Regions from separate parts of the Paenarthrobacter sp. TE4293 genome, predicted to be linked through region 3. Evidence: riboswitches for the same ligand, from Rfam matches in the RefSeq annotation. Region 3 holds a riboswitch; each other region holds the start of a gene.
What was found. Region 3 has a riboswitch for thiamine pyrophosphate ahead of thiC (phosphomethylpyrimidine synthase ThiC). Riboswitches for the same ligand answer to the same signal wherever they lie in the genome.

Region 1: another riboswitch for thiamine pyrophosphate. It lies ahead of thiO (glycine oxidase ThiO); the one in region 3 lies ahead of thiC (phosphomethylpyrimidine synthase ThiC).
Region 2: another riboswitch for thiamine pyrophosphate. It lies ahead of QF015_RS12725 (ECF transporter S component); the one in region 3 lies ahead of thiC (phosphomethylpyrimidine synthase ThiC).

The regions. Positions count from the first base shown of each region.
Region 1 covers NZ_JBNJRY010000004.1:373,850-376,933, forward strand. The annotation lists gene thiS (sulfur carrier protein ThiS) at 1-166, opposite strand, end outside; gene thiO (glycine oxidase ThiO) at 163-1,428, opposite strand; TPP riboswitch at 1,424-1,542, opposite strand; gene thiE (thiamine phosphate synthase) at 1,570-2,253, shown strand; gene QF015_RS10565 (ferritin-like fold-containing protein) at 2,283-2,951, opposite strand.
Region 2 covers NZ_JBNJRY010000005.1:342,929-346,012, forward strand. The annotation lists gene QF015_RS12720 (ABC transporter ATP-binding protein) at 1-757, opposite strand, end outside; gene QF015_RS12725 (ECF transporter S component) at 757-1,377, opposite strand; TPP riboswitch at 1,456-1,592, opposite strand; gene QF015_RS12730 (NUDIX hydrolase) at 1,822-2,505, shown strand; gene QF015_RS12735 (DUF4235 domain-containing protein) at 2,542-2,802, shown strand; gene mnhG (monovalent cation/H(+) antiporter subunit G) at 2,891-3,084, opposite strand, start outside.
Region 3 covers NZ_JBNJRY010000004.1:18,907-21,990, reverse strand. The annotation lists gene QF015_RS09000 (alpha/beta fold hydrolase) at 1-169, shown strand, start outside; gene thiC (phosphomethylpyrimidine synthase ThiC) at 152-2,005, opposite strand; TPP riboswitch at 2,000-2,107, opposite strand; gene QF015_RS08990 (amidohydrolase family protein) at 2,192-3,084, shown strand, end outside.

The DNA.
Region 1 (3,084 bases), 350 kb from region 3:
TGCGGGGCACCACTTCGGAGTTGCGGGCGACGGCGACGCCCAGCTTGCCGCCGTCGGCTGCCTGTCCGCGGTGGTCCAGGACACGGCCGGTGACAGCCGTGACCAGGGTGCTGACGGAAGCGTCCTCCGGCACTGCGTGATCGGATCCGTTGAGTTTGATGTTCATGCTGACTCCTTGCTGGGTGCGTGTGCCGGCGTCAGTGCCCGCCCTGTGGATGGATTGGTTGCGAAGCGGTCCGGACGGAAGGCGGCCCATCGGGGGTCCGCTGATCCGTTGAGCAGTTCGCCCACGATCCTGGCAGCCACCGGCGTCAGGAGCACCCCGTGGCGGAAGAATCCTGTGGCAATCACCAAACCTTCCACTTCCCCGGTGGAACCGGCAACGCGTCCAAGCAACGGGGCGTTGTCCGGGGTCCCGGGGCGGGCGCGGGCCGTTGCTTCGAGGAGTTCGAGTTCCGATACCGCGGGGACCAGCACCTGGGCGTCGCGCAGCAACTGGTACACGCCCCCGGCTGAGACGGCGTTGGAGGATGCGGACAGTCCGTCCTCGCGTTGGGTGGCCCCGATGACCACCGTGCCGTCATCGCGGGGGACGATGTAGACGGGTACTCCGCGGACCATCCCGCGGATGGTGGAGGTGACCAATGGGCGGAGGTCCCCGGGTACCCGCAGGCGGAGGATGTCGCCGTACACCGGCCTGACGGGAAGGCTGAGGCCGTCCGGCAGCCCGGACAGTCCCGAGGCACCCAGGCCGTTGGCCACCACTGTTTCCCTGGCGTGGACGACGCCACCGGAATCGAGCACTACTCCTGAAACGCGGGCATCGTTCCACAACAGGCCCAGCGCCGCGGACCGCACGGAGAACCCATCATCGGCCCCCGGAACCCAGGTGGAGCCGCCGGGCGAATGGGTTGCCAACCCTGCCAGGAGGCGTGAAGCCAACCTCCGGGGATCCACCTGGTGGTCGGCTGGAATGTCGAAAGCGCACGAGATGTGCGGGCTGAGGCGCGGTTCGCGTTCCCGGGCAGCCCGCAGGGCCAGCGGTTCAACCGCCAGGCCCGCAGCCAGCTGCACTGCACGGAGGTCTGCCAGCGCCCTGCGGTCCGCGGCGTCGGCACCAACGGCGAGTGTCGGCGTCGTACGGTAACCGGCGTCCCCGCCGCCGTGGGCCAGGCTCCCAACAAAGGACGGCCACAAGCGGGATGACTCAAGCATCAGTTCCAGGAGGTCCTCCTCCTGGTAATGCAGTTCGCTCACGGGGGCAAGCATTCCTGCTGCAGCGAACGTGGCGCCGGTTGCCGGTGCGGGATCGATCACCACCACCGACCGGCCCAGCCGACGTGCTTCGTGGGCGATGCCCAGGCCGATGACGCCACCGCCAATGACGGCCACGTCGGCCTGGAGCGGGGTTTGGCGGGGATCTGCCATAGCGCGTTTCCTTCCCTACGCCGGTACTAGCCGGATCAGGTCAAGCGGTCGGCTCTTAAGCCCTCTCAGCCGGACAGTCATATGACGAACGTCGCGGCTCCCGCAGTACGTGCCCAGTTTAGAGGAACTACTCTGGGTTCCATGACCCAGACTGATGCCCTCGCCACCGCCCGCTTGTATCTGTGCACCGATGCGCGGAAACGGCAAGGCGATTTTGAAGACTTTGTGGACGCCGCGTTCGAGGGCGGTGTGGACATCATCCAGCTGCGCGACAAGACCTTGGAAGCAGCCGAAGAATTGGACCTGCTTGCCGTCCTCCATGGCGCTGCGCAACGCCATGGACGGCTCTGGGCGGTCAACGACCGCGCCGATATTGCCAGTGTTTCCGGGGCTCCGGTGTTCCACATCGGACAAAAGGACCTGCCCTTGGGAGTAGCCCGGACACTGCTTCCCGAACCCACCCGGATCGGTCTTTCGACCCACACTCCTGAGCAGGTGAACGCGGCCATCGCAGCCTCACCGGGCCAAGGAGGGTTGGACTATTTCTGTGTAGGACCCGTCTGGGCGACACCCACCAAACCCGGCCGCCAGGCCGTCGGACTTGATCTGGTCACATACGCCGCAGAAGCCACGAAGCGTGCGGATGAAACCACCGGTGGCGCCGTCCACATCCCCTGGTTTGCCATCGGCGGGATCGACCTCAGCAACGTGGAGCACGTGGTTGCCGCCGGAGCCAGCCGCATCGTCGTTGTCCGGGCCATCACCGAAGCGACGGATCCGACGGCGGCAGCGAAGTCGCTGCTGCAGGCGCTGGATGCCGCGTAGCAACAAGCGCTCTTCAACGTCGGAGGCCGTCACGCCGTCAGGCCGAGGCCCGTCATTCGGCGGGCATGCCGTTCGGCCAGCTCGCCCGTCAGTCTTTTGACGGCGGCGCGGGCGTCCCCGCCGCTTTTCAAGATCGGCCCCAGGTGGGGGTGCTCCATGCCGACACGCTGCGCCTGCGTCAGGGCTTCACCCACCAGCCGGCGTCCCCACAGCGCCAGGCGCGAGGCCAAGCGCGGGTCATCTGCGAGCGCGCGCCGCAACAGGACGCGAAGGACTTCCGTCGCCTGGTCGGGTGAAGCCACCCGATCAACGAAGTGTTGGGTTGTGGCATCCAGGAAGGCGGCGACCGCCCGGTAGAAGTCCGAGGACACCGTATCGATGACGTAGGCCTTCATCACGGACTCGAACCAGTCCCCCGGCTTGGTGCGTTCATGGAAGTGGTCGAATGAGCGCTGGAACGGCAGCATGGCCTCCTCGGGATCGATGCCCATTTCCGACAACCGATCGTTCAAGAGGGCGAAATTTCCGTAGGAGCCGACGGCGATTTTAGCGAGCACCGAGCGGTCATGGAGCGTGGGTGCGTACCGGGAATCAAAAGAGAGCCGCCCAAACGCTGACAACTCGCCGTACGCCATGGCTCCGAGCAGCTCTGCAGCGAGTTGGCCGTCAGGAGCTGTGGCGGCCGGGGAAGTGCCCATGGTCCAAGAATATCCCGGCTGTCCACAGCCCCCCCCCGTAGTACGGCTTTACTGCTTCGCACCGTGGTCCTACTAGGCTGCTGGAAGTGAGTTGACTGTCAGGCCTGCCCCGCAGCCCTTGTGTCCTCCTCCC
Region 2 (3,084 bases), on a different contig from region 3:
GGGCCTCCGCGAGCACCTGATCCGGCGGGCCGTCCAGAAGGACCGAGCCGGGCCCCAGGACCACGATCCTGTCCACCACGTCCTTCCACACCGACACGCGGTGTTCCACGACCACCAGCGTGGCTCCGGTCTTATCCAGGCACCGCCGAACAGCATCGCGGACCTCCAGCACTCCGTCCGGGTCCAGGTTGGCCGTTGGTTCGTCCAGCAGGAGCAGGCCGGGTTGCATTGCCAGGATGCCAGCAAGCGCAAGGCGCTGCTTCTGCCCACCGGAGAGTGCCGCCGTCGGGTGATCCAACGCCACACCGCCGCCGGCAGCGGTACGCAACCCAACGTCGTCGAGCGCTTCATGGACGCGGGCCCAGATCTCCCCGCGCGGCACGGCAAGGTTCTCCGCACCGAAAGCGACGTCGTCACCAACCCGCGACAGGACCACCTGCGTCTCGGGGTCTTGCTGCATGAGGCCGGCGCGGCCACGCTGTTCCCGCGGAGCAACGCCGTCGATCAGGAGGGAACCAGACTCGTCCGAGTCGTCTTCCTCGTCACCCAGCACCCCCGCGAGGGCGTGCAGGAGCGTCGACTTGCCGGCACCGGAAGGACCCAGCAGCAGAACCCGCTCGCCCGGTTCAATCCGGAGGTCCAGGCCGTGAATGGCAGGAGCCGATCGTCCGGCATGCCGCCAGCCCCAGCCCTCGGCGGAGATGGCGGCGGGCCGCACCGGGCTGCTGTTCTTGCTGCCGCTCTGCGTGGCCGGCATCAGCTGAAGGCTGGCTCCGACGCGGCCTTTCGCGACGCGAAGGAGCTCAGGACACCGGTCTTGGCCAGGCCGCGGGTGGCGACCCAGGACAGTGCCCCGGCGATGATTGCACCGGAGATGGTGGTGAAAGTGATGTAGGCCAGCTTGTCGATGGCCTCGTAGGCGATGTTCCAGCCCCACGGCAGGAAGGAGTCGTTCAGGCCGCAGAAGAGGCCCGCACCGGCGCCGGCGAGGAGCGCCGTGGGCAGGTTGAACTTCTTGTACCGGAAGGCGGCGAAGATGAGCTCGGCACCCAGGCCCTGAAGGATCCCGGAGATCAGCACGGTGGTTCCGTACTGGGAACCCATGATGAGTTCGCCGGTGGCTGCGACGGCTTCGCAGAACAGGGCGGCGCCGGGCTTGCGGATAATGAGCATGCCCAATACCGCGGGGATCATCCAGCCACCGGCGATCAGTCCGGTGAGCGGCGGGTAGGTCGCGTTCATGGGGATGGACACCAGTGCGGCGCCCTGGGACCAGGCCCAGAAGATCACGCCGCCGGCAATGGCGATCAGGGCCGCCACAACGATGTCTACAACACGCCAGTTATAACTGGTCTTCTTCACGTTTACCGTGGTCATTTTTCTGCCTCCTGAGGTTACAGGAGGGGAAAGTGCTCCCCGGATTCGCCACCCGGCCTGCGCCGCCTGGATCCGGACACTCTGAGAAGCTCGACTCCCTTGCGCCGGTACTAACCGGATCAGGTTCGAGGGTCTGCGGCTGTCCGCACTCTCAGCGCCCTCGCGTCTCCTGCATCTCTGCAAGGTCCGACGGCGGCGCTCCCCTGTCGTTATCAAATCTGCCCTGATGGGCTGGTTCAGTTTACACCTGCCCGCGGGGCGGGCGCTGGTCCATGGTTGGCATGCGGTCACAATCGGGTGCGGCACTGGGCTTGGTGGCGCGCGCAGGTGCGTTGCGAGGCCCGCTCTACACGTTTTCCGACGCGCTTTCCATGCACACCAGGCCTCACAACGGGACCTGAGAGAATGAACCAGCAGACTTCACCGCGGCAAAGGGGCACATTCATGACGGACCACACCAAGCAGGATCCCCCTGCCGACGCCACCGCTGCGTCACAGCCGCGGCTCGCTGCCAGCGTCATCCTGCTCCGCGATGCCCCCGGTGGGCTCGAAGCCTTCGTCCAGCACAGGGTCAGCACCATGGACTTCGCGGCCGGCATGGTGGTCTTCCCGGGTGGCCGGGTGGACGCTGCTGACACGTCAGGCTGGGACTACCCGGCAGAACTGCTTCAGCAGCACGCGGACGCCTGGCGTTTGAGCTCCATTGGCGCGAACGGCAATGCTTCCGCCGGCACAGTCCTCACAGCAGCAATCCGCGAAGTCCAGGAGGAGGCCGGGCTCAGCATCAACGCTGCGGATCTCCGCCCTTGGGCCAACTGGATCACGCCCACGGACATGCCCAAGCGCTTCGATACGTATTTCTACCTCGCCAAGCCTGCCCCGGGGGCTGAGCCGCAGCATCAGACAACGGAGGCCTGGCAGTCGCTGTGGATGCCCGTGCACGCAATCCTGGAATCTGAAGCCGCCGGTGCACTGAAGATGATGCCGCCCACGTATTACCTGCTCAAGGAGATTGCAGAGTTTGAAACAGTGGACGCTCTGTGGTCGGCAGAACACCCCGTCGTTCCGGTGCTTGCCCCCGTGGGATCGCTGGCGGCATTCCTCAAAGAGCGGGAAAGCCGCCGCTGACACAGGAGTCGGCCCCGGGACGGCTAGGCTGGGGGCATGAACCTCTTCTTCAAGCTGATCGGTGCCGGAGTAAGCCTCGGAGCGGGCTTCGTAGGCACCAAACTCGTCAACAAAGGGTGGGAAAAGGCCACGGGCAACAAACCACCCCTGGGCAACGACGACATGGAAACGAGCCTGCGTTCAGCTCTGACCTTTGCGCTGATCTCAGCCTTCGTCAGCACGCTGATCCAGGTGCTGGCCAGCCGTGGCACACAGCGTGCCATTGCACGTTTCGCCAAGTCGCAGGACATCGTCTGAGCATCACCCCCGGACAACGGACGCGGGGTCGCCTTCCCTCCACAACAGTGGACCGGAAGCGACCCCGTATTCGTTCCAACGTCAGTTCCTAGCGGTCGTTCCCGGGCTCCTGCCCGGCAGCCGCCCGTTGGACAACCGCTTCGAGTTCGTCCTTGGTGAGCATCTCGCGGTGGCCGTGCTTGGTCCGGTAAGCGGAACGGCCCACCATGTGCGCGGAAACGGGAGCGGTCAGCAGCTGGAAAATCCACGCCACCAGCAAGACCGGCCACACCCACCAGGTGC
Region 3 (3,084 bases):
TGGTTGGGAACCCCTCTATGAAGAAATCGCCGCCTATCTCCAGGAGACCGGGGCCCTCCGCCGGGTTGCAGCGGGGGGACACCGGCCCCAGGACTCAGTCGACGGCGATCACATCATCCGTTCCTTCGTTGCCGACGTCGGACGGTCCATGTCAGTTCAGGCTTCCTGAGCCGGCTTTCTCCTGGCCTTGCGCGCCGGGGACCTGAAGTTCCGGGAGATATACCTTTCCGCCCGAGGCCAGGAATTCCTCGCTCTTGACCCGCATTCCGCTGTGCATCTCCGCGATGGCGCTCTGTTCCTCCGCCGTGCCGTATTCGTCCCGAATGTCCTGGCTGATGCGCATGGAGCAGAATTTGGGGCCGCACATCGAACAGAAATGGGCAGTCTTGGCCGGTTCCGCAGGCAAGGTTTCATCGTGGAAGGCTTCAGCCGTGACAGGGTCCAGGGAAAGGGCGAACTGGTCACGCCAGCGGAACTCGAACCTGGCTTTGGAGAGGGCATCGTCACGTTGATGCGCAGCGGGGTGCCCTTTGGCAAGATCGGCTGCGTGGGCAGCGATTTTGTAGGTAATCACGCCCGTCTTGACGTCGTCCTTGTTGGGCAGCCCCAGATGCTCTTTGGGGGTCACGTAGCAGAGCATGGCGGTTCCGTACCGTGCGATCTCGGTGGCGCCGATGGCCGAGGTGATGTGGTCGTAGCCTGGGGCGACGTCGGTGACCAAGGGACCCAGGGTGTAGAACGGGGCTCCTTTGCACAGCTCCTGCTGGCGTTCCACGTTCTCGCGGACCAGATGGAACGGCACATGGCCTGGTCCTTCCACCATCACCTGAACGTCGTATTCCCAGGCCCGCTGCGTCAGTTCGGCGAGCGTGTCCAGCTCGGCAAACTGGGCGGCGTCGTTGGCATCGGCCGTTGCGCCGGGGCGAAGACCATCACCGAGTGAGAAAGCGACGTCGTACCGGGCGAAGATTTCGCAAAGCTCATCAAAGTGCGTGTAGAGGAAGTTTTCCTGGTGGTGGGCAAGGCACCAGCCGGCCATGATCGACCCGCCGCGGGACACAATGCCCGTCACCCGGTTGGCTGTCAGCGGTACGTAGCGCAGCAGCACGCCGGCGTGGATGGTCATGTAGTCAACACCTTGTTCGCATTGTTCGATGACCGTGTCCCGGAAGATGTCCCACGTCAGTTTGTTGGCTTCGCCGTTGACCTTCTCCAAAGCCTGGTAAATGGGGACCGTGCCAATCGGAACGGGGGAGTTGCGGATGATCCACTCCCGCGTGGTGTGGATATCGTCGCCGGTGGACAGGTCCATGACCGTATCGGCGCCCCATTGAGTGGCCCACTGCAGTTTGTCCACTTCCTCCGCGATGGAGCTCGTGACGGCAGAGTTGCCGATGTTGGCGTTGATCTTGACCAGGAAGGCCTTGCCGATGATCATCGGCTCGGATTCGGGGTGGTTGATGTTGTTCGGGATGATGGCCCTGCCTGCTGCGACTTCGCTGCGGACCAACTCAACGTCGCAGTTCTCCCGCAAGGCGACGAACTGCATCTCCGGTGTCACCATGCCCCGCTTGGCGTAGTGCATTTGGGTGACGGTTTTACCTTCGACGGCGCGGCGGGGCACGGGGTGGGCGCCTCTCCACTCCGCCGATGCTTCCCCGCGACGAACCGCGGACTTACCGTCGTCGAGCAGGTTCCGCTCGCGGCCGGAGTAGGCCTCGGTGTCGGCGCGGGCTTCAATCCATGCTGCGCGGAATGGCTCCAGCCCCACCACGGGATCGCTGCCCGGGCCTGCCGTTCGGTACACCTGGAAGGGTTCATTGGCTTTGCCGTCGGGAGAAGGTTCCAAAGCGATCTCTGTGACGGGGACCCGGATCCCGCTGTCCGGGTCCTCGAGGTAGGCCAGCGAATGGGACTTCAGCGATTGCGTCACGGTTCCCGACGTGTTTTCGCCTGTAGCGGGCTGCTTTTGGGCAGGGCTGTGCTGTGTTGTGGTGGTGCTCAAGGATTACTCACTTCCTTCGCCGGCATTACCCGGACAGGTTCAACGGTCGCAGACTGCATCAGTCCGATCTCAGCCCCTGCAGGGGCCCCCGTGTGGTCATGACGAAGCTACCACAGCTCCCATGGGGCTCCCAGTCACATCGACGCGCGGGGCTCCACGGCGTGTGCTGCCGACTAGGCTTTTCCCATGCCGACCATCATCGAATTCACCGGGCCAGTGCTCGTGTCAGGGGACGAAGAGCGCCACGGAATGTGGTCCGTGGATGGCAAGCTGACATTCGTGCCACCCACGAAGGCACCCGATCGTGTCCTGGATGGGTGGGTCCTCCCGGGCTTTGTCGATGCGCACTGCCATATAGGCCTGGGGGAGGGCGGAGCCGTTGATCAGCAGACCACCTTGGCCCAGGCCCGTGCGGACCTCGACGCCGGGACGCTGCTGATCCGGGACGCAGGCTCACCCAGCGACACCCGTTGGGTGCAGCAGCGCACCGACTTGCCCCGCCTGATACGGGCAGGCCGCCACATTGCCAGGAGCCGGCGCTACCTCCGCGGTTTGGGCCACGAAATCGAACCCGAAGAACTCGTAGAGACCGTCCGGAAGGAAGCCCGCGATGGAGACGGTTGGGTAAAACTCGTCGGGGACTGGATCGATCGCGGGGCAGGGGACCTGGCTGCCTCGTTCCCGGCGAAAACCGTCAAGGACGCCATCTCTGCCGCCCACGATGAAGGAGCCCGGGTGACGGCGCATTGTTTTGCCGAAGACACCATCGACGACATGCTCGACGCCGGCATCGACTGCATCGAACACGCCACCGGCCTCCTTCCGCGGCACCTTCCCCGGCTGGTGGAGCAATCCGTGCCCATCGTTCCCACCTTGATCAATATCGCTACGTTCCCGGGTATTGCCTCGCAGGCGGCGCCGAAGTTCCCGGACTATGCCGAACACATGGTGCGGCTCTGGGAGCGGCGGCGCGAGCGCGTTGTGGAGGCTTTCGAAGCTGGTGTGTCCATCTACGCGGGAACGGATGCCGGCAGCGTGATCAAGCACGGCAGGATCGCCGATGAAATGAAGGAACTGCA